3 regions of the Streptomyces sp. NPDC004284 genome follow, and region 2 is predicted to be linked to each of the others. Evidence: riboswitches for the same ligand, from Rfam matches in the RefSeq annotation. Region 2 holds a riboswitch; each other region holds the start of a gene.
What was found. A riboswitch is a leader RNA that binds a small molecule or an ion and turns the genes downstream of it on or off. The one in region 2 is predicted to bind S-adenosylmethionine.
Positions count from the first base shown of each region.

Region 1: linked by a shared signal. The riboswitch ahead of ACFYUS_RS21045 (aminotransferase class V-fold PLP-dependent enzyme) and the one ahead of ACFYUS_RS37660 (IclR family transcriptional regulator) in region 2 are both predicted to bind S-adenosylmethionine.
Region 3: linked by a shared signal. The riboswitch ahead of thrC (threonine synthase) and the one ahead of ACFYUS_RS37660 (IclR family transcriptional regulator) in region 2 are both predicted to bind S-adenosylmethionine.

Region 1 covers NZ_JBIAMJ010000007.1:382,399-389,544, forward strand. Annotated here, with positions in the region: gene ACFYUS_RS21025 (NYN domain-containing protein) at 1-383, opposite strand, end outside; gene ACFYUS_RS21030 (hypothetical protein) at 417-659, opposite strand; gene ACFYUS_RS21035 (rhomboid family intramembrane serine protease) at 818-1,552, shown strand; gene ACFYUS_RS21040 (Lrp/AsnC family transcriptional regulator) at 1,549-1,830, shown strand; gene ACFYUS_RS21045 (aminotransferase class V-fold PLP-dependent enzyme) at 1,902-3,299, opposite strand; SAM riboswitch class IV at 3,486-3,602, opposite strand; gene trpD (anthranilate phosphoribosyltransferase) at 3,690-4,754, opposite strand; gene ACFYUS_RS21055 (cytochrome bc complex cytochrome b subunit) at 4,889-6,514, opposite strand; gene ACFYUS_RS21060 (Rieske 2Fe-2S domain-containing protein) at 6,511-7,146, opposite strand, start outside.
Region 2 covers NZ_JBIAMJ010000026.1:55,018-62,163, reverse strand. Annotated here, with positions in the region: gene ACFYUS_RS37680 (hypothetical protein) at 6-365, opposite strand; gene ACFYUS_RS37675 (LuxR family transcriptional regulator) at 669-1,298, shown strand; gene ACFYUS_RS37670 (hypothetical protein) at 1,362-1,997, opposite strand; partial or broken gene ACFYUS_RS37665 (transposase family protein) at 2,506-3,110, opposite strand; gene ACFYUS_RS37660 (IclR family transcriptional regulator) at 3,397-4,119, opposite strand; SAM riboswitch class I at 4,310-4,451, opposite strand; gene ACFYUS_RS37655 (transposase) at 4,903-5,238, shown strand; partial or broken gene ACFYUS_RS37650 (IS3 family transposase) at 5,235-5,477, shown strand; gene ACFYUS_RS37645 (hypothetical protein) at 5,509-5,664, shown strand; gene ACFYUS_RS37640 (DUF4262 domain-containing protein) at 6,275-6,772, shown strand; gene ACFYUS_RS37635 (leucine-rich repeat domain-containing protein) at 6,760-7,146, opposite strand, start outside.
Region 3 covers NZ_JBIAMJ010000011.1:105,280-112,425, forward strand. Annotated here, with positions in the region: gene groL (chaperonin GroEL) at 1-549, opposite strand, end outside; gene ACFYUS_RS26165 (cold-shock protein) at 859-1,062, opposite strand; gene ACFYUS_RS26170 (MoaD/ThiS family protein) at 1,492-1,767, opposite strand; gene thrC (threonine synthase) at 1,808-3,118, opposite strand; SAM riboswitch class I at 3,112-3,255, opposite strand; gene ACFYUS_RS26180 (glucosyl-3-phosphoglycerate synthase) at 3,377-4,318, shown strand; gene ACFYUS_RS26185 (trehalose-6-phosphate synthase) at 4,401-5,756, shown strand; gene ACFYUS_RS26190 (hypothetical protein) at 5,818-6,510, opposite strand; gene ACFYUS_RS26195 (hypothetical protein) at 6,606-7,146, opposite strand, start outside.

The DNA.
Region 1 (7,146 bases), on a different contig from region 2:
ACCCAGCCGGGCGGGCGCAGCACATAGGCGGCCGCCGCCACGTCGACGGGGTCGGCGGCCGCGGGCGGGGTGCCGGTCTCCACGGCTCCGGCCAGCTCGGGCTGGCCCTGCTTGAACCGTTCGCCGATCCGCTGCCGGAAGAGCGGGTCGCTCTCCAGGGCGGCGGCCATCGCGTTGCCGGCGAACTTGGCCCGGCGACTCGCGGTGAAGCGGGCGTACTGCCGCAGGGGCGCGGGCAGCTCCGCGACGGTGAGCCCGCCGAAGGCGTCCGCGACCAGCGCGACGACCCGCCGCCGTACGCCTTCCGGCAATGGGTGGTCGAGCGTCTCGGCAGCGTCACCTGCCGCGCCGGCCGGCTCACCACCGTGCGCGGGCTGCTCCACGATCCGTCACCCCTATGTCGTCCGCGCCGTCCCTCAGGATTCGGCGCCCGGCCTGTCCACCAGTTCGATCTGATCCACCGCGTTGCACCAGCGGCAGCGGACCGACTCGATGGTCTCACTGACCACCTGCCGCTCCTCGACCGTCGGGTCTCCGGCCAGGTCCAGATGGACGTACTCCACGACCTTGGAGGAGCGGGTCACGTCGAAGCGGGTCAGATTGCCGCAGAGCGTGCAGCGCCAGCGGGTCTCGTCGGTCGGCAGGGGAACCGTCGTCATCGGTCCGTCCTTCTTCCTGTTGCGTGGTACCAGGTGCGGGTGCCGCGGTGCGCCGTCGAACTGCGGTGGTGGTGCCCGTAACCCTAAGGCCTCTCGGGGAGACCGGGGCACGGCGAGGCACTCTGTCCACTTCGGCCCCGGTACGCCATGATCTGTCCATGATCGACTGGCGAGGCGCGGTCCTCGGTGCCTGGCGGGGCACCCGCAGCGGACCCGCGGTGACGTACGGACTGATCGCCGCCTGCTGCCTGCTCTTCGTGATCAGCCCGGTCGCCGGAATCAATCCGGCGTACGGCACGGGCGACGAGCTCCTGGCCGCGCAGGGCGCCTACTTCCGCCGCTGGGGCGTCGTGCCCGCCGAACTGACGAGCGGCGATCCGCGCGCCCTGCTCACCCCGCTGACCGCGCTCTTCGTCCACGGCAGCTGGCTCCACCTGCTCGGCAACATGCTCTTCCTGTACGTCTTCGGAGCGATGGCCGAGGAGCGCATGGGGCCGGTCGAGTTCTGCCTCTTCTATCTGGGGACCGGCTACGTCGCCCTGCTCGGGTACGCGGTGGCGCACGCGGACAGCGAGCAGACCCTCGTCGGGGCCTCCGGGGCGATCTCCGCGGTGCTCGGGGCCTTCCTCTTCCTCTTCCCGCGCTCCCGGGTCACCAGCCTCTTCCCCTTCCTGTTCTTCCTGCCGCTGCGCTTCCCCGCCTGGATCGTGCTGATCTTCTGGTTCACGCTCCAGTGGCTGGCCGCGCGGGCGGCGGGCGCGGGACCCGGGGTCGCCTATCTGGCCCATGTCGTGGGCTTCTCCGTCGGCTTCCTCTACGCCTGGGGGCGCTTCCGCGGTGGGGATAGAGTGAAAGCCCCAGCCGCGGCGACCGAGGGAGAAAGCCAGCCGTGATCACCGCGATCGTGCTCATCAAGACCAGCGTGGACCGCATCCCCGAGATCGCCGAGTCGATCGCCGCGCTCGACAGCGTCAGCGAGGTCTTCTCGGTCACCGGTACGTACGACCTGATCGCCATGGTCCGGGTGCCGCGCCACGACGACCTGGCGGACGTGATCCCCGGCCGGATCAGCAAGATCCCGGGCGTCGAGGCCACGGACACCCACGTCGCCTTCCGCACGTACTCCCAGCACGACCTGGAGGCGGCCTTCGCCATCGGCCTGGAGTCCTGACACCGCGCACGCGGCATGGCTGAAGGGGGCCTCCCGGCCGGGAGGCCCCCTTCACCCGTACGAGTGGCTGATCAGCCGCGGTCCGGGACGCAGCGGCCGTCCTCGGTGCGGTACTTCCACTGCGCGCCGTCCCGGACGAGCTCCTTCACGGCGCCGACGAACCGCTCCACGTGCTCGTCCGGCGTACCGGCGCCGAAGCTCACCCGGATGGCGTTGAGGGACCGCTCCCCCGGGTTCGCCTCGGGGGCGCCGCACTCGCCCGGGTCCTGCGGGTCGCTGCCGAGCAGGGTGCGGACCAGCGGGTGGGCGCAGAAGAGACCGTCGCGGACGCCGATGCCGTACTCGGCGGAGAGCGCGGCGGCGAAGTGGGAGCTGTTCCAGCCCTCCACGACGAAGGAGATGACGCCCACGCGGGGCGCGTCGTCGCCGAAGAGCGAGAGGACGCGCACCTCGGGCACCTCGGCGAGGCCCTCGCGGACCTTGGCGATCAGGTGCCGCTCGCGGGCGACGAGGGAGTCGAAGCCGGCCTCGGTGAGCGCCTTGCAGGCGGAGGCGATGGAGTAGACGCCGATGACGTTCGGCGAACCGGCTTCGTGCCGGGCCGCGGTGGTGTGCCACTCCACGTCCACACCACCGTCGGCCCGACGGGCCACCTTGCGGGAGGCTCCGCCGCCCGCGAGGTAGGGCTCGGAATCCTGCAGCCAGTCGGCCCGCCCGGCGAGCACGCCGGAGCCGAAGGGCGCGTACAGCTTGTGCCCGGAGAAGGCGACCCAGTCCACGTCCAACTCCCTTACGGAGACCGAGTGGTGGGGCGCGAGCTGGGCGGCGTCGAGCACGATCCGGGCACCGTGCGCGTGCGCGGCGGCGGCGAGCTCCCTCACCGGCCACAGCTCACCGGTCACGTTGGAGGCACCGGTCACGCAGACCAGGGCCGGGCCGTAGGGGTCGCGGTCGGCGAGGGCGCGCTCCAGGGTCTCGACGGCCTGCCGCGGGGTGCGCGGCGCGTTGAGGTAGGTGACGCGGGCGTCGCGCCAGGGCAGCAGGGAGGCGTGGTGCTCGGTCTCGAAGACGAAGACCTGGCAGTCCGCGGGAATCACGGCGGCGAGCAGGTTGAGCGAGTCGGTGGTGGAGCGGGTGAAGACGACCTGGTCGCCGGGGCGGCAGTCGAGGAACTCGGCGACGGTGGCGCGGCTGTTCTCGAAGAGGTCGGTGGAGAGCTGGGAGAGGTAGCCGGCGCCGCGGTGCACGCTGCCGTAGTACGGGGCGTACGCGGCGACGTCGTCCCAGACCCGCTGGAGGGCCGGCGTGCTGGCCGCGTAGTCGAGCGCCGCGTAGGTCACCTCGCCGCCGGTGACGAGCGGGACGGTGACGTCCCGGCCGAGGACCGGCAGCGGGGCGGCGCAGCAGGGGTCGGTGGACTCGGCGGCGGCAGCGGTCTCGACGGTGGCGGCGTTCGGGCGTGCGGACATGGCGGTATCTCCCGGCATAAAAGGGGCGCGAAAAGGCGTGAAGGGGCCCGCGGGGCGGCAGCGCGCGAAGGGCTGCGCCGCACTACGGGTGGAGAGGGGAAGAGGGGCCGAAAGGGCCCTAACGCATTCGCTTGCTCACGAGACAACGCTCCCTAGAGGACCAAGGACCCCAAGGTGTGGCGCAGGGGTCCGCGCTTGCCGCAGGCTTCTGCTCGTACGGCCTGGTCTTCACCCGGGGCACCCCGCCACGGACGGAGGGTTGCCGGACAGCCGGCCGGGGCCTTGCAGCTGTCACTCATGACCTGTTTCAGAACTTATGCCAGACGATCTCTACGCCGCAACCCCGTCCCGGCATCCGGGACGGGGTCGCAATGCTCCGTTCATACGACCTCAGGCGTTGCTGGCGGCGATCCACCGCTCCAGGGAGCGGCGGGCCGCGCCGGAGTCGATCGACTCGGCCGCCTTCGCGATGCCGGCACTCAGCTGCTCCGCCAGGGTGCCCGTGCCGGGCTCCAGGGCGGTGAGCGCCGCCGCCGCGTTGAGCAGCACCGCGTCCCGTACCGGACCGGTCTCCCCCGCGAGCAGCCGGCGGGCCACGTCGGCGTTGTACGAGGCGTCGGCGCCGCGCAGGGCCTCCAGGGGGACGAGCTCGATGCCGACGTCCCGCGGGTCGAAGCGCTCCTCGGTGACGCCGCCGTCCTTGACCACCCAGACCCGGGAGGTGGAGGTGGTGGTCAGCTCGTCGAGGCCGTCGTCGCCGCGGAAGACGAGGGCGGAGTTGCCGCGCTCGGCGAAGACCCCGGCGACGACCGGCGCCATCCGCGGGTCGGCGACGCCGACGGCCTGGGCCCGCACCTTGGCCGGGTTGGTCAGCGGACCGAGGACGTTGAAGGTCGTCCGGATGCCCAGCTGGCCGCGGGCCGCGGCGACGTGCCGCAGCGAGGGGTGGAACTTGATCGCGAAGCAGAGGGTGATGCCGGCCTCGTCGGCGACCTCGGCGACCCTCCGCGGGCTCAGGTTGAGGTTGACGCCGAGCTTCTCCAGGACGTCGGAGGAGCCGGAGGCGGAGGAGGCGGCGCGGTTGCCGTGCTTGACGACCTTGGCACCCGTCCCGGCGACCACGATCGACGCCATCGTGGAGATGTTCACCGTCTTGGCGCCGTCGCCGCCGGTGCCGACGATGTCGACGGTCTTCCCGGGCACCTCGATGACGTTGGCGTGCGCGTACATGGTCCGTACGAGGCCGGCGATCTCCTGCACGGTCTCGCCCTTGGCGCGCAGCGCCACCATGAATCCGGCGATCTGCGCGTCGGTCGCCTCGCCGCTCATGATCAGGTCCATCGCCCAGGCCGTGTCGTCGGCGGTGAGGTCCTGGCCGTCGAGGAGACCGTTCAGCAGGACGGGCCAGGAGCGGCCCGCCGACGTAGGTCCTCCAGCGGGGGTCGCAGCGCTCATGGCAGCTCCTGTGATGATCACGTGACGGATACGGTTCCACCCTATCGACCTCCGGGGACGGCAAAGAGCCCCGTCCATCGAATGGACGGGGCTCTCGCCGTGGCGACACCTACAAGGTCAGGTGTTCAGGGGGATCAGTGGTGGCCGTGGCCGCTCTGGATCTCCTTGTACTCCTCGACCGTGGGCTTGGCGACCTGGCTGTCGTCGCCGTAGTAGCCCTTGTTGAGCTTGACCCGGAGCTTCTCCATGCGGCCGATCTTGCGCTCGACGCCGTTCTCGTCGACGGCCGGCGGAAGCTCAGCCGCCTCGTACTGCTCGTGCGCCGTGAGGCGGTGCAGCTCGCCCTGGCTGAGCGGCTGGTGGACCTCGACGAACTCACCGTGCGGCAGGCGCTTGATGATGCCCGACTCGCGGCCGTGCAGCACCTTGTCCTTGTCGCGGCGCTGGAGGCCGAGGCAGATCCGCTTCGTGGCGACGAACGCGATGACCGGACCGGCGAAGAAGAAGATCCGCACGAACCAGGTGATCGAGTTCAGCGACAGGTGGAAGTGGGTCGCCCAGAGGTCGTTTCCACCACCCACGAGCATGATCATGTACGCGGTGATCCAGGCGACGCCGAAGGCGGTGCGCGTCGGAGCGTTGCGCGGGCGCTGCGCGATGTGGTGCTCGCGCTTGTCGCCGGTGATCCAGGACTCGATGAACGGGTAGACCGCGATGGCCGCGAGGACCGCCGGGAAGATCGCCAGCGGGATCATCACGCCGAGGACCAGCGTGTGGCCCCACAGGTTGATCTCCCAGCCCGGCATGACACGGATCAGACCCTCGGCGAAGCCCATGTACCAGTCGGGCTGGGCGCCGGTGGACACCTGGTCCGGGCGGTACGGGCCGATGGCCCAGATCGGGTTGATCGAGGCGATCGCCGCGACGACCGCGATGACACCGAAGACCAGGAAGAAGAAGCCTCCGGCCTTCGCCATGTACACGGGCAGCAGCGGCATGCCGACGACGTTCTCGTTCGTCCGGCCGGGGCCGGCGAAGTGCGTGTGCTTGTGGACGAACACCAGGATGAGGTGGGCGACCACGAGGCCCAGCATGATGCCGGGGAGCAGCAGCACGTGCGCCGAGTAGAACCGGGCGACGAAGTCGCCGCCGGGGAACTCGCCGCCGAACAGGAACATCGACAGGTACGTGCCGAGGACCGGCACGGACAGGATCGCGCCCTGCATGAAGCGGACACCGGTGCCGGAGAGCAGGTCGTCCGGGAGCGAGTAACCGGTGAAGCCGGTGAACATGCCCAGGAAGAACAGCAGGAAGCCGAACAGCCAGTTGATCTCACGCGGCTTGCGGAACGCGCCGGTGAAGAAGACGCGCATCATGTGCACGAACATGCCGGCGAGGAAGATCAGCGCCGCCCAGTGGTGGATCTGCCGGATGAGCAGACCACCGCGCACCTCGAAGGAGATGTGCATGGTCGAGTTGAACGCCTCGGACATCAGCTGTCCCTGGAGCGGGACGTACGGTCCGACGTACTCCACCTCGTTCATCGACGGGTGGAAGAACATCGTCAGGTAGACGCCCGTCAGGATGATGATGAGGAAGCTGTAGAGGCAGACCTCGCCCAGCATGAAGGACCAGTGGTCCGGGAAGATCTTCCGCATGTTGGCCTTGGCCAGCGTGTAGATCCCCAGGCGACCGTCGGCCCAGTCGGCCACCCGCTCACCGGCGGGTGCCTTCTTCTGCGTGTTGGTCACAGTGCTCATCCGCGCTCCCAGAAGGCAGGACCGACGGGCTCTTCGAAGTCGCCGTGCGCCTCGAGGAAGCCCTTGTCGTTCACGCCGATCCGCAGCTGCGGAAGGGGGTGACCGGCCGGGCCGAAGATGACGCGGGCTCCGTCGGAGAGGTCGAAGGTGGACTGGTGGCACGGGCAGAGGACGTGGTGCGTCTGCTGCTCGTACAGGGAGATCGGGCAGCCCACGTGGGTGCAGATCTTCGAGAACGCGACGATGCCCTCGTGCGACCACTCGAGCTCGCGCTTGTCCTTGATGTCCTCCGGCTGGATCCGGACGATCATCAGGGCGGCCTTGGCGATCTGGGTCTGGAAGTGCTCGTCGTGCTCCGAGAGGCCCTCGGGCATCGCGAAGGTGAGCGAGCCGACCGCGACGTCCTCGGGACGCAGCGGCTCGTGCGTGTTCATGTTGATGAGCTGGAGCCCCTTGGTCCACATGGTGGTCCGGAGCTTCTTCTCGGGCAGGGGGCCCATGTCACGCAGCAGGACGATGCCGGAGAGCGGAACCATCGCCAGCGCTCCGAAGAGCGTGTTGCGGATCAGCTTGCGGCGGCCGAAGCCGGACTCGGCGGCACCGGCCGCGAAGTCCGCCATGACCTTCGCCTT
Region 2 (7,146 bases):
CTGCCTCAGCTCAAGTTGATGGAGCCATGAATGTTCTCGGCCTGGATGACGTTGTGCTGCCTGCCGCCGGTGATCCAGAAGCCGCCCTTGTGCCCCTCGGCCTGTCGCTGCACCTGCGCGAGCGCTTCGGCGAAGTCGGGGTCCTGTGCGGCCCGAAGCCGCAGGACGTTCGCCAGCTCGCGAGCACGTTCGACGCTGTCCGGGTGCTCCTCCAGGCTCGTCAGCTCCCCGTCTTCTGCGGGTTGTCCATCGCCGTGTGACCTGCGCGTCACCAGCGTGCGCAAGGACTCCCACAGCTGCTGCCCGGCGCTCCCGGCCGCGGCTCCCGCCAGTGTCATCAACAGTTGTGCCGAGATGGGTTCCACAGCATCTCCTCCGCCTCTGGGCATGGACACGCAGCCTCCGTGTGAAGAACGCAACGCGACCGTACTGCGGTTCCAGCTCCTCCAGCAGCACAGTCCGCGGTAACAGAGCACGCCCGCCCCCGCGTTTCTCCAGTCTGCCGATCAGAGAGACTCGTCCACTGTTCTCGCGGAATGTGCGCCAGAGCCTAGAACTCACAACCATGTGAACATTGATGAGATGCCGCCGGCTTCTGCGGGAGCGGCATCAGCGATCTCATCGAGGTCGTCACGGGCGTCGACGCCCTCTGCCGTCGCTTCCTCCAGGTGCAGCAGGCAGCCCGTACGCAGGTCCGCTCCTTCGGCACCGCACCGTTCGTCGCCCTGCCGCCCGACGAGAACACGGCCGAACCCGTGGCCGTCGGCCGCGGCGTTCGGTTCAGGGCGGTACTGGACCGGGCCGTGCCGGCAGAGCCGGGCATCCTCGACGGCGCGGTCGATTCCCTGCGCGAGGGAGTGCAACTGCGTGTCGCCGACCAGCTGCCGATGAAGCTCGTGCCGGCCGACGCCGACCTCGGTCCTGTCCCGCTCGCGGTCACACCGGACGGGGAGCCCGGCGCCGCGCTGCTGCGCCGCAGCGGACTGCTGGACGTGCTGGACGCTCTGTTCGAGACGGTGTGGCGCACTGCCGACCCGCTCGCGCGGTCGGCCGAAGTCGGAGCATCCGAACCCACCGTGGAGGTCGGTCCGCACGGCCCGACGGAGCTCGACCGCAGGATCCTCACGCCGCTCCTGGCCGGCCTGACGGACGTGGCGGCCGCGACACAACTCGGTCCGTCACCGCGCACGCTGCACCGGCGCCTGCGTCGTCTCATGGACCTGGCCGGGCTCCGGACCCGGATGCAGCTCGGGGCCTGCGCGGGGCGAAACGGCTGGGCGGAGCCCCTTCGGGCGTGATGGGCAGGCGCCGGCGCGGCGCAGCGGGAGACGTGCGGCCGACGTGGTCATTCCGACAGCTCCTCAGGCGAGGACGTTGACGGCGCGGGCGACCACGAGCCCGAGGATGAGCAGGGAGACCAGGGACTGAACACCCATGGTGATCTTGGCCCAGGGTGCCAGGGGCATGACGTCGGTGGGGCTGAAGGCGGTGGCGTTGGTGAGCGCGAGGTAGAGGTAGTCGACATAGCGGGGTCGCCAGTCGGTGCTGCTCAGCCGGGGATCGAGCTGTTGGGGGAAGGCGAGGGCGGGGGTGGAGGGCATGCGGTGGGCGCGGGAGGCGGGCCCACCGCTGTCGAGCTCGAAGAACAGTAGGGAGAAGGCGAGGACGGTGCAGGCCCACACCGTGCCGCCGGTCTGCAGCAGGCTGGTGGCGGAGCTGGTCTCCTTCCCGGCATGGAGGATGTCGTCGACCAGTTGCACGGTCGACCAGACGGCACTGAGGGCCAGAACTCCCACCAGGGCGATCGACATGCTCCGCAAGGCGGCCGTACGTCGGTCGATCCGGCCCGGGTCGCCGGCGATGAGCGCCAGCAGGAGCAGTCCCTCGATGGCAGGGAGAACCCAGCGAGGTGCCAGACGGAGGTCGTCGGGGAGGAGGACGGTCAGCACCATGGCGGTGACGACGGCCGCCGCCATCGGCCATCGCGGCTCGCCCAAGGACTCGTCCGGTCTCGGGCTCTCGGTCGTCTCTGGGGTGCGTCCGGTCACGATGGCGGCCCTAACGGTCGAATGTGAAGTGATGATGCTGCCCTGCCCTCGGAAGGTATAGCCGCCGGGCGGGCGGACGTCGGATCCCACGCGTGGTGCACCACAGCCCCGGACCCGACCGTGAGAACAACGGACCACCCGCACCCGTAGGCAGTGTCGGCCCCTTCCCGCGCCTGTCGGGCGACCACCTCGGGTATCGGCGTGGAGGTGCCTCTCGGACGCGCAAGGGGATCGGCGGGTGACTGGGAGGCTGGAAGGCCGCGCAATGGGGCGAAAGACGGTACGACCCGCGGTCCAAGAGCCCGTGGGCCGAGTTCGATCGAGCTCCGTCTGCAGGGAAGGCGGATGACCAGACCTGATGACGGACGCTGAGTGGCTTGACCACTGGCTGCAATGGGCTCCGGCCCTGTCGGGGACGGCCTTGGAGCGGATCGTGGAGCACCTGACTGAACCTCTTTCATCCTGAAGAGGCACAGGTCAGCAGGGTGTGGACGGCTTGGACGAGCCGGCTGACGCGGTTGGTCGAGCAGCGGGCCCGGCGTAGGATCCGCCACTGCTTGAGCTGGGCGAAGACGCGTTCGTCAGGGGCGCGGAGTCGGGCATGGCCGCGGTTGAACTGCTGATGGCGGGCTGGCTGGATGCTGTGGTGATGGTGATAGGGGGTGCGGACGGTGGCGCCGGCGCCTTGGCAGGCGCGGTCCGCGAGGACGAGGATCTGCCGGGTGAGGCAGGCCTGGACGACGGCTGTGGGCACGGGCCGCGGTCAGGTCGTGGGTGCGTCCCGGTGTCGCGCGGGAGAACCACAGAGGTGTGCCGTCGGGTCGGGCGATGACCTGAACGTTCATGCCGTGCCGGCGGTGTTTCATGTGAAGCTTGCTTGAAGCAGCCGAGCCGTCGGCAGGGCGAGTTCAGTTCACACCTTCCGGCGTAGACGAGCCACGAAACATGCTCGACCAGCTCGTACGGGACGTCGAGCGTGGAAGGATACGGAACCAACGAAGCCTCCCGGCCGATGGTCGTGTTGGGTGAGATCACACCATCGACGACGAGGGGCTTCGCCACGTCATCACCCCCTCCGATCAGGTCTTATAACCCTCTAGAGGCGGGATGAAAGAGGTTCACCAAGTAAGCCCGTCCGAGGCCCGTCACCGTCGGCGGCCACATGGTTCAGCGAGAGCCGATACGGGTCTTCCAGGGCGCCGTCCGGGTAGGGGTGCGGGACCAGGGCAGTGGTGCGGTCTTCCTCGGCGTGGCGCACAAGGCCCACAGGGCCTCGCGACGATCAGGCCGGGGAAGTCTGGACACGCAGGCCGGGGGAGAGGCGGGACCTCACGTGGTGTTGCCGGGGTCAGGGGTGGGAGACGACTTCGGTGAGGCGGTCGGCCGCGTCGACGGCGGCCTTTGCGAGCCGGGCGCCGGGGTGTCTGGTGAGGCGTTGGATCGGGCCGGTGACCGTGACGGCGGCCACGACACGGTGGGACGAGTTGCGGACCGGTGCCGAGACGGAGGCCATGCCGGGTTCACGCTCACCGATCGACTGGGCCCAGCCCCGGCGCCGTACGCCGCTGAGGGCGGTGGCCGTGAAGCGAGCACCCTGCAGGCCTTCGTAGAAGCGCTCGGGTTCCTCCCAGGCCAGCAGGACCTGGGCGGCTGAACCGACCTTCATGGGGAGCGTGGACCCCACCGGCACGATGTCGCGCAGGCCGGAGGTCCGCTCGGCGGCGGCGATGCAGACGCGCATCTCGCCCTGGCGCCGGTAGAGCTGCGCGCTCTCGCCGGTGGCGTCCCGGAGGGAGGTGAGGACCGGGCCGGCCGCGGCCAGCAGGCAGTCCTCACCCGCGGCGGCCGAGAGTTCACCGAGTCGAGGGCCGAGGACGAAGCGGCCCTGCAGGTCCCTGCCGACCAGGCGGTGGCGTTCGAGTGCGAGGGCGAGCCGGTGGGCCGTGGGCCGCGACAAGCCGGTGGAGGCGACCAGTCCCGCCAGAGTGGCGGGGCCCGACGCCAGCGCACCGAGAATCACCGCGGCCTTGTCGAGGACGCCAACACCACTAGAAATATCCGAAATGTCCATGAAAAGGGGTACTCCAGTCTCGGTCCGCGAGCGATGGCGCGCGGCGACCTCACGCAGGGGAGGGCAGGGATGATCAGAGGGAAAGGGCCGAAGCAGTCGGCCGATATGCCGCGTCGATCACGAGATGGGTACGCAGAAAGCCCGGGGCGGATGGAACCGGGGCGAAAGGCAGCACAGAGAGCACCGTGTCTCCTCATCTTTTCCCGCGCCACGTTGGCGCGGGCCGGAGTTGGCACTGATCCCGACGGCGCGGCGCGAACATGGAACGCCGAGTCGACCGGGGAGTTGCCGGGGCTTCGTAGGGCCGGTCCCTCCACCCCTCTGGATGATTCGCGAGGAACCATACAAGACTCCCGGGGTTACCTGCCAATGGCTTCCTGCCCAGGAAGGCGGCAGGTCAGGTCAGCCGTGACGCCGTCAGCGGGTGAACCGAATCCGGGCGGGACCGCGGGAGCGGGGTGGGGCAAGAGACTCCGGACGGTCGTGCCGGCCCGCTGCGGGCAGCCGGACGGGCCGGGGCTCATGAGCTGGGCAGCAACCGCCATGCCGTCCTGTCGCTGGTGAACGCCGACGCCGTCTGGATGCGGGGAGGCCGGCGGTCTGTGCCGCCGCGCCTCCGATCCGTCCGCCCCGCCTGGGTACCGTCTCTCCAGTCCGTTCTCGCGGGGTTCGAGCGGGCTGTTGATGTGGCGCCGGCGAGGCGTGGCTCGTCGGCGGGCGGTGTGGCAGGGGGCTTTCGGGCCCTGACCACGGGTTTTGGACGCCGGAGAGACTTGGATCTTGGTGGTCCAGGAGAACCGAGTCCCCGTGGGGATGAAGCACTACCCCGCCGAGTTCAAGGCGGACACGGTTGCGTTGTACCGGTCGCGGCCGGGAGCGACAGTCAGGTCGGTCGCCGGTGATCTCGGGGCGGACACCGAGACGCCGCGGAACTGGATCCGGGCCGCCGACGGGCGCCGGCCCGGCGTTCATTCCGCGCCGCCGACCACCGCTCAGGCGGGCGGTGGCGACGCTCGGGCGGAGCCGACCGCTGCCCGGAAGAGGGTTCGTGAGCTGGAGGAAGAGCGCGACATCCTCCGCAAGGCGGCCCGGCATTTCGCGACGGAGGCGCGCTGGTGAACCGCTGCCGGTTCGTTGAAGATCACCAGCGCCGTCACGGCGTGAAGCGGCTCCCCGGCCTCCTCGGCCTCTCCCGATCGAGCTTCTACCACTGGCGTCGCACCGCGGCCGCAAGGGCGGCCCGGCGGATCGCCGAGGCCGGGCTCGCGGCCCGGACACGCAAGGTCCACCAGGACTCCGACGGCACCTACGGCGCCCCCGGGATCACCACCGAGCTCCGCGACGAGGGCGGCCCGGTGGTGAACCACAAGGGTGGTGAACCAAAGGGGGGTGAACCACAAGTGGGTCGCGAGGATCACGCGGACCATCGGGCTCGAGGGGGTGCGTCTGCGCCGCCGGCACCGCACCACCCTCGCGGACCGGGCGGCTTCGAAGGCGCCGGATCTGATCGGCCGTGACTTCATCGCTGTCGCGGTGAACACGTAGTACGTCGGCCACATCACCTACCCGTCGGTCAGCGACGCGAAGCCGCTCTATCTGGCGACCGTCATCGACCTCGCCTCACGCCAGGCCACCGACGGCCTGCCTGGCGACGGCATCAACCCCCGATACGCACGATCCTGGCATCGCTGGCCAGGTCCCGCGAAGACTGAACCGCCCGACCCCCACCGCACCATGAGGGTCACACAAGTCGGTCTCGACTCCACCGGCCGGCCATCACCGGGGCAAGGTCTGGGTGACGCACCACAGCCTGCGCGGGAGGCCGCCTTCCTCGAAGGCGTGCACTTCGTCCAGGTCCCATCCCAGCCCTCTGCGAGGGCGTCGACCAGGTCGCGGGGGAAGAAGTGGACGGTGAGCCGCCGTGCTCCCAGAAGCCCTGCCGCGGCCGGCAGCCAGCCGCCCTCACCGATGGGAGGCGCCTGGTGCGAGCAGGCCGGTGACCTCGTCGACGCCTTCTGCCGAGAGGGGTACGCCTCCCGCCCCCTTTGCCCGAGGTGAACGCTCGCCTCGTACCCTCCGCACATGACCAACGATCCGTTCCAGTGCCGCTGTGTCCTCTGCCATGACTACGGCGACCGGGGACGAGGCGGACCAGATGGATCTGACGGTCATCAAGCACGTGCAACAGCACGGATGGCACGTCGTGATGGTTCCCGAAGACGAGATCGGTCCTGGATTCGCCTACACGATCGGCCTCGCGCACACGTACGCCGGACCTGAACTCGCCATGTTCGGGCTCGATGTCCACGCCATGCACCGCATGCTCGACACCCTTGGAGAGAAGACCGCCGCGGGCGAGGCACTGGCGGACGGCCAGAGCCATCCCGATGTTGTCGCTGGTTATCACGTCGCGCTCAGGCGTGTTGATCGCGGCTGGTACCGGACCTTCTTCGGGCAGGCCATCGGGTTCTACCGGCGGCCGCCTCTGCCCGTGCTGCAAGTCGCGTGGCCAGATCCCGATGGCCGCTTCCACGGGGACGAGCAGGCTGACGAGAGGCACCGCGCGTCACAGCCTCAGCTGTGGCTGCCTCCGGGCGACCACCCTGTCGGGGTCTGGACGACCGAACTCCGACTCACCGATCAGTCCCAGTAGGACGGCGGCTGGTCGACTCGACCGCCCCTGTGGGCTGCGGGGATGTGGTCATCAGCACCGCCTGGGAGGGAGGCGACGCACTCCGGCGAGCAGGCGTTGACCAGTAGCGGCAACACGTCCGTGGCCACGCGCAGGGAGATCCACACTTGCTGGAGTCCGCCTTGTGCAATCGGGCCGTCGCAGACGCTGCAGCCCTGGAGGGCTGTAGGACCCCAGCGCCCGGGATCCAGACGCTCCGGATCGAGGCTCGTGAGGGAGTCCGGGGACGACGTCAGTTTCGGGAAGGGGGACCGGAGCTTGAAGTTGCCGAAGAGGGCTCGCGTGCTCACCGTACTGCGGGTCAACCGCAGGCAGCGGGTGATCTCGTAGGGGAA
Region 3 (7,146 bases), on a different contig from region 2:
CAGACCGAAGGTCTGCGACTCCTCGACGGTGATGACGCCTTCCTTGCCGACCTTGTCCATCGCCTCGGCGATGAGCTCGCCGATCTGGGTGTCGGCGGCGGAGATGGAGGCCGTGGAAGCGATCTGCTCCTTGGTCTCGACATCCTTCGCCTGCTCGAGGAGGGCGCCGGAGACGGCCTCGACGGCCTTCTCGATGCCGCGCTTGAGGGCCATCGGGTTGGCACCGGCGGCGACGTTGCGGAGACCCTCGCGGACGAGCGCCTGGGCGAGGACGGTGGCGGTGGTCGTACCGTCGCCGGCGACGTCGTCCGTCTTCTTGGCGACTTCCTTGACCAGCTCGGCGCCGATCTTCTCGTACGGGTCCTCGAGCTCGATCTCCTTGGCGATGGAGACACCATCGTTGGTGATCGTGGGGGCGCCCCACTTCTTCTCGAGGACGACGTTGCGGCCCTTGGGGCCGAGGGTGACCTTGACGGCGTCAGCGAGCTGGTTCATGCCGCGCTCGAGACCGCGCCGGGCCTCCTCGTCGAACGCGATGATCTTGGCCATGTGAAGTGGTCCTCCCGGACATGGGGTGGATAACGCTCCAGGACCGCGCCGACGCCCGCGACGGACGGCCTGCGTGCCCGGTGGTTCCTTGCCCCACCTGCCCGCGGGCCTCGTCTGCCCGATCCTCGTAAGCACTCTCACCTTCCGAGTGCTAACGCCAATGATTAGCACTCGCCCTAGGAGAGTGCAAGCGACTCTCGTGTTTCGGGAGGCGGATCAAGACGGCCCCGAGGAACGCACGAGGGGTCCGCATCCCCTCAGGGATGCGGACCCCTCGACGGCGTGCGTCGGTGGCCGATCGCGCCGCGCTCAGACGGCGAGCTTGACCATGTCCGCCTGCGGACCCTTCTGGCCCTGCGAGATCTCGAACTCGACTCGCTGTCCCTCTTCGAGGCTGCGGTAGCCATCCATCTGGATCGCGCTGTAGTGGACGAAAACATCCGCACCACCGTCGACCGCGATGAAGCCGTAGCCCTTCTCCGCGTTGAACCACTTGACGGTGCCCTGAGCCATGCCTAACTCCCCTATTACTGGCCCTTGCGCGGGACCGCACCTCGCGGACCCGGGTCAGACCCTGCGCCGGAACGCGTCGACCGCCGCTGAATGTATCTGCCCAACTGCCCTCTGCAACAGGTCATTCGACCGAGAATTCTGGGCGTCCCGGAAAGGGGAATTGGGGAGAATCCCCTGGATGACGGGGCAAGTCGGGCCCGGCAAAGCGCGCAGAACGTACACAACGCACCGGCACTTTGGCTGCTTCTTGTCAGGTGCGGACGCATTCTCATATGCGTTTGGCACGAGCAGCGGAGGGGACTTCCCCAACTCTATCGCGCTCAACCATGCAGAATTGCCCCTTCCGCTTATAGCGCGGAAGGGGCAACTCGTACTGACCGGTAAGGATCGGTAAAGAATCAGCAGCAGCCGGCACTCCGTGCCGAATGGTCAGCCTCCGGCGACGGCCGGGATGATCGAGACGCCCGCGCCCGCCGGGGTGGCGGTCTCCAGGCCCTGCTCGAAGCGCACGTCGTCGTCGTTGACGTACACGTTGACGAAGCGGCGCAGCTTGCCCTGGTCGTCCAGGACGCGGGCGGCGATGCCCGTGTGGTTCTTCTCCAGGTCCGCGATGACCTCGGCGAGGGTCGCGCCCTCGGCCTGGACCTCGGACTGCCCGCCCGTGTAGGTGCGGAGGATGGTGGGGATGCGGACGTTCACGGCCATGTCTTCGTAACCTTTCAGTGGGCCAGGAGGGCGGGCCGGCTCAGAGCGCCAGGCCGGCGTCGCGGAACGCGTCCAGGCTCGGGCGGATGGTGGCGGTCGCCTGAGAGGTGTCGGCCACCGCGTCCAGGGTCTTGAGTCCGTCGCCGGTGTTGAGGACGACGGTGGTGAGGTTCGGGTCGATGAGACCGGCCTCGACGAGCTTCTTGGTGACGCCGACGGTCACGCCGCCCGCGGTCTCGGCGAAGACGCCCTCGGTCCGCGCGAGGAGCTTGATGGCGTCGACGACCTGCTCGTCGTTCACGTCCTCCACGGCGCCGCCGGTGCGGCGGGCGATGTCGAGGACGTACGGGCCGTCGGCCGGGTTGCCGATGGCGAGCGACTTGGCGATGGTGTTCGGCTTCTGGGGCCGTACGACGTCGTGGCCGGCCTTGAAGGCCGCCGACACCGGGGAGCAGCCCTCGGCCTGGGCGCCGAAGATCTTGTACGGCTTGTCCTCGACGAGGCCGAGCTTGATGAGCTCCTGGAGACCCTTGTCGATCTTCGTGAGCTGGGAGCCGGAGGCGATCGGGATGACGAGCTGGTCGGGGAGGACCCAGCCGAGCTGCTCGCAGATCTCGTACGCGAGCGTCTTGGAGCCCTCGCCGTAGTACGGACGGAGGTTGACGTTCACGAAGCCCCAGCCCTCGCCGAGCGGGTCGCCGATGAGCTCCGAGCAGAAGCGGTTGACGTCGTCGTAGTTGCCCTCGATGGCGACGAGGTCACCGCCGTAGACACCGGCCATGACGACCTTGCCCTGCTCCAGGTCGTGCGGGATGAACACGCAGGAGCGGAAGCCGGCGCGGGCGGCGGCGGCGCCGACGGCTCCGGCCAGGTTGCCGGTGGAGGAGCAGGAGAGGGTGGTGAAGCCGAAGGCGCGGGCGGCTTCGAGCGCCTGGGCGACGACCCGGTCCTTGAAGGAGTGGGTCGGGTTGCCGGAGTCGTCCTTGACGAAGAGCTTGCCGGGGGCGACGCCGAGCTCGCGGGCCAGGTTGTCGGCCTTGACGAGCGGGGTCCAGCCGGGGTTCAGGTTCGGCTTCTCGGCGACGTCGGCGGGGACGGGCAGCAGCGGGGCGTAGCGCCAGATGTTGGCGGGGCCGGCCTCGATCCGCTTGCGCAGCGCCTCGGGGTCGCCGGTGGGAAGGTCGTACGCGACTTCGAGCGGTCCGAAACAGAGTTCGCAGGCGAAGATCGGGCCGAGGGGGAAGACTTCACCGCATTCGCGACAGGAGAGCCCGGAAGCGGGACCGAGGTCGACGGAGGTTGCGGGGGTAGCGGTCTGTACAGCCATGGAGGCGAGGCCCTTTCTCCTCATCTTTCCCATGACGAATTTTTCGCCATGAGACGGATTTGGCACCTTCCCTAGCCGGGGACCTCGCTGTGCGAGACAAACCGACTGGAGGGTTGCCGGGGCTTCAACGGGCCGTTTCCCTCTGCCCCTCTGGATGAGCGGTATTCGATTGTGAGACGCGGGCGGCACCCCGACATGCATCGGGCATCCGCGTTGTTCAAGACTGTAACCGAAGGCCTCGAAGGTGGAGACCGACGTCCGATCCGCGAGATGGAGATCACGTTGCTGGAGGAAGTGGAGCGCTGGCTGGCCCGGCGGTCCTGGTCCGTGTCCGACCGCCCGCTGGACCGGGTGCTCGCCGCCAAACGGGGGACGACGGTCAGCGTCGTCCTGCCCGCCCTGAACGAGGAGGCGACGGTCGGGGACATCGTCTCCGTGATCCGCCGCGATCTGATGACCGAGTCCGTCCCCCTCGTCGACGAACTGGTGGTGATCGACTCGGGCTCCACCGACCGTACGGCGGAGGTGGCGGCGGCGGCCGGCGCGCGGGTCGTCGCGCGGGACGCGATCCTCCCCCGCATACCGGCGGTCCCCGGCAAGGGCGAGGTGCTCTGGCGGTCACTGATGGTGACGAACGGGGACGTGGTCTGCTTCGTGGACGCGGACCTGCGGGACTTCTCGGCGGACTTCGTGACGGGAATCGTGGGCCCGCTGCTCACGGACCCGGACGTGGACTTCGTGAAGGCGATGTACGACCGCCCCTTCGGAGACACCCCCGGTCAGGGCGGCCGGGTGACGGAGCTGGTGGCCCGCCCGCTCCTGAACCTCCACTGGCCGCAGCTGGCCGGCTTCGTGCAGCCGCTGGGCGGCGAGTACGCGGCCCGCCGCTCCCTCCTCGAACGGCTCCCCTTCCCCGTCGGTTACGGAGTGGAGCTGGGCCTGCTCGTGGACGCCCTGCACACGGTGGGTCTGGACGCGCTCGCGCAGGTGGACGTGGGCGTGCGCAAGCACCGCCACCAGGACGGGCAGGCGCTGGGCCGGATGGCGGCCGCGATCTACCGGACGGCGCAGCTGCGGCTGTCCCGGGGCCATCTCGTACGGCCCCGGCTGACGCAGTTCGAGCGGGGCGAGCAGGGCTTCGAGCCCCGGACGTACGCGGTGGACACGGAGGAGCGGCCCCCGATCGCCGAGATCGCGGAGTACGCGCGACGCCGCGTGGCGTGACGCTCGACGACGCCGCGTGGCCGGATCGGCTCGTCTCGTATACGTACGTTTGAGCATTTACGGGACGGGCTAGGTTCGCCACATGGCTACTGTGCTCGTGGCATCCAACCGGGGCCCGGTCTCGTACGTGCTCGCCGAGGACGGCTCGCTCGACACCAGACGGGGCGGCGGCGGCCTGGTCTCGGCCCTGAGCACCATCGACGCCCGGGAGGGCCTCTGGGTGTGCGCGGCGCTCGGCGAGGGCGACAGGGAAGCGGTCCGGCGGGGCGTCGCCGAGCAGGGCGTACGGATGCTGGACATCGCCCCGGACGTGTACGCCGACGCGTACAACGGCATCGCGAACTCGGTGCTGTGGTTCCTCCACCACCACCTGTACGACATCCCGCGGGAGCCGGTCTTCGACACGGGGTTCCGCCGCCGCTGGGAGTCGTACCGCACGTACAACCGCGCCTTCGCGGAGGCGCTGGCGGCGGAGGCGGCGGAGGGGGCGGCGGTCCTGGTGCAGGACTACCACCTGGCGCTGGTGCCCGGGCAGCTCCGCGACCTCCGCCCCGACCTGCGCATCGCCCACTTCACGCACACGCCGTGGGCGTCCCCGGAGTACCTCGGCATGCTCCCGGCGGACATCCGCGGGGAACTCCTCCGGGGCATGCTGGGCGCGGACCGGCTGGGCTTCCACACCCGGGCCTGGGCGAAGGCGTTCGAGGAGGGCGCGGGCGACCTGGGGCGCACGGAGGTCGCGGCGCACCCGCTGGGCGTGGACGGCGAGGAACTGCGGGCACTGGCGTACCGCCCGGAGGTGGACGAGAGGCTGGCGCGGCTCCGCTCGGAGATCGGCGACCGCAGGACGATCGTCCGGGTGGACCGCACGGAACTCTCGAAGAACATCCTGCGAGGCCTCCAGGCCTACCGCGAACTCCTGACCGCGCACCCCGAATGGCGCGACAGGGTCGTCCACCTGGCCTCGGCGTACCCCTCGCGCCAGGACCTGGAGTCGTACAGGTCGTACACGACGGCGGTGAGCGACCTGGCCGAGGAGATCAACACCGAATTCGGCACGGCGGACTGGCAGCCGGTCCTGGTCTCGGTGAAGGACGACTTCACCCGCTCCCTGGCGGCGTACCGCCTCGCGGACGTGGCCCTGGTGAACCCGGTGCGCGACGGCATGAACCTGGTCGCGAAGGAGATACCGGTCGTCTCCGAGACGGGCTGCGCGCTGGTCCTCTCCCGGGAGGCGGGGGCGTACGAGGAACTCCACGAGGACGCCCTGACCGTGAACCCCTTCGACGTCTCGGAAACGGCGGAGGCCCTCCACACGGCCCTCACGATGCCCCCGTCGGAACGCGCGGACCGCACGAAACGCCTGGCGGCGACGGCCACGGCGCACCCGCCGCAGCGGTGGTTCCTGGACCAGCTGGAGGCACTGCGGGAGCGGTGAGCCGGCAGCCCCGCTCCGCCCGACGGCGCGGGCGGGGCGGGGCTGCCGTTCAGGCTGCCGTTCAGGAGGAGAGGCGGTTCAGTGCCGCGGTGGCGATGCCTTCGACGTGGGCCGGGGCGTAGCCGGGCCGGCTGGTGAGCTCGACGACGGCGACCTTGGTGCCGCTGCGCAGGACCGCGACCCCGCCGGTGGCGGTGCCGTCGCCGTTGTAGGCCGGGTACCAGCGGGCGGTGCCGCCGGTGGTGGTCAGGGTGTGGGCCGCACCGTAGCGCCAGTGGCCGGCGGGCTCGTCCTGGCAGTCCTGGACGAGCGCGACGAGCTGCTTCTCCCAGGTGGCGGCCGCGGTCCCGGTGGGGGCGTTCGCGGCCGACTCGGTCAGCATGCCGTCGGTGTCGAAGGTCCAGTTCACGGACGCGTACGCGGTGGCGCCGCCCTTGGTCAGGTCGCGCATCGTCTCCTCGCCGGAGCACGCGGACAGCGCCTGGCGTCCGGTCAGCGCGACGGTCGCGCCGACCGGGTTCAGGCCCTTCTGGACGTAGTCCTCGCTCTGGACGAGGTGGGCGGAGCCGAGTCCGGGCGCGGCGACCGCGGCCGAGCGGGCGGCGGCGGCCGCGGTGCGGTGCGCGACCCCGTCGGCGGTGGCCGACTGGGTGCCGACGACGGTGGCCGTGATCAGTGCGGCGGCGAAGCAGGCCGCGGCGGCGAGGCGGTTGCGGCGAACGGACTTCTGCTGGACGGTCTGGTTCTCGGTCATCTGGTCCCCCTGCTGGTCGGGACGCCTGCTGCGTCCTCGTACAACCGGGGGAGATGCCGCCGGGGGAGGGAAAGTTGGAGCTCTGACCGGCTGTTTCACAGCTGTGACAGAGCGGTCCTGACGACGCGGTCCATCGCGGCCGTCCCCAGGCAGGCGTCGACCTCCAGCACCCCGTAGTGGGTGCCGCTGCGCAGCACGGCGATGCCGCCGCAGGGCTCCACGCCCTCGGGCGCCGTGCCGGTGGTGTTGAGGGATCCCTGGTAGACGCCCATCCAGCTCGCGGTGACGTCCGGGGCGAGCCGCAGCGTCGCGGTCCTTCCGTAGACCCAGTGCCCCGGCGCTTCCTCCTGGCAGGGCACCTGTTCCAGCAGCAGGCGGTCGGCGAAGTTCTGCGCCAGGGAAGGGCTCCGGGCCTCGGCGGCGAACTCGCGGGCGACCTGGTCGGCGCCGTCGAAGGCCAGCGTGGGGTCGCTCGGGTCGGTGCGGGGGCTGGTCATCAGTCCGCGGAAGTGGGCGCCGGGCCCGCCCAGGGTCTCCGTGAGGGTCTTCTCCCCGGTGCAGGCCGCGTTGGCGTAGTGCCCGTCGCCGTACCGGTCGGTGACGTGGATCTTCCCGATGCCGGCGTCCGGGCCGAAC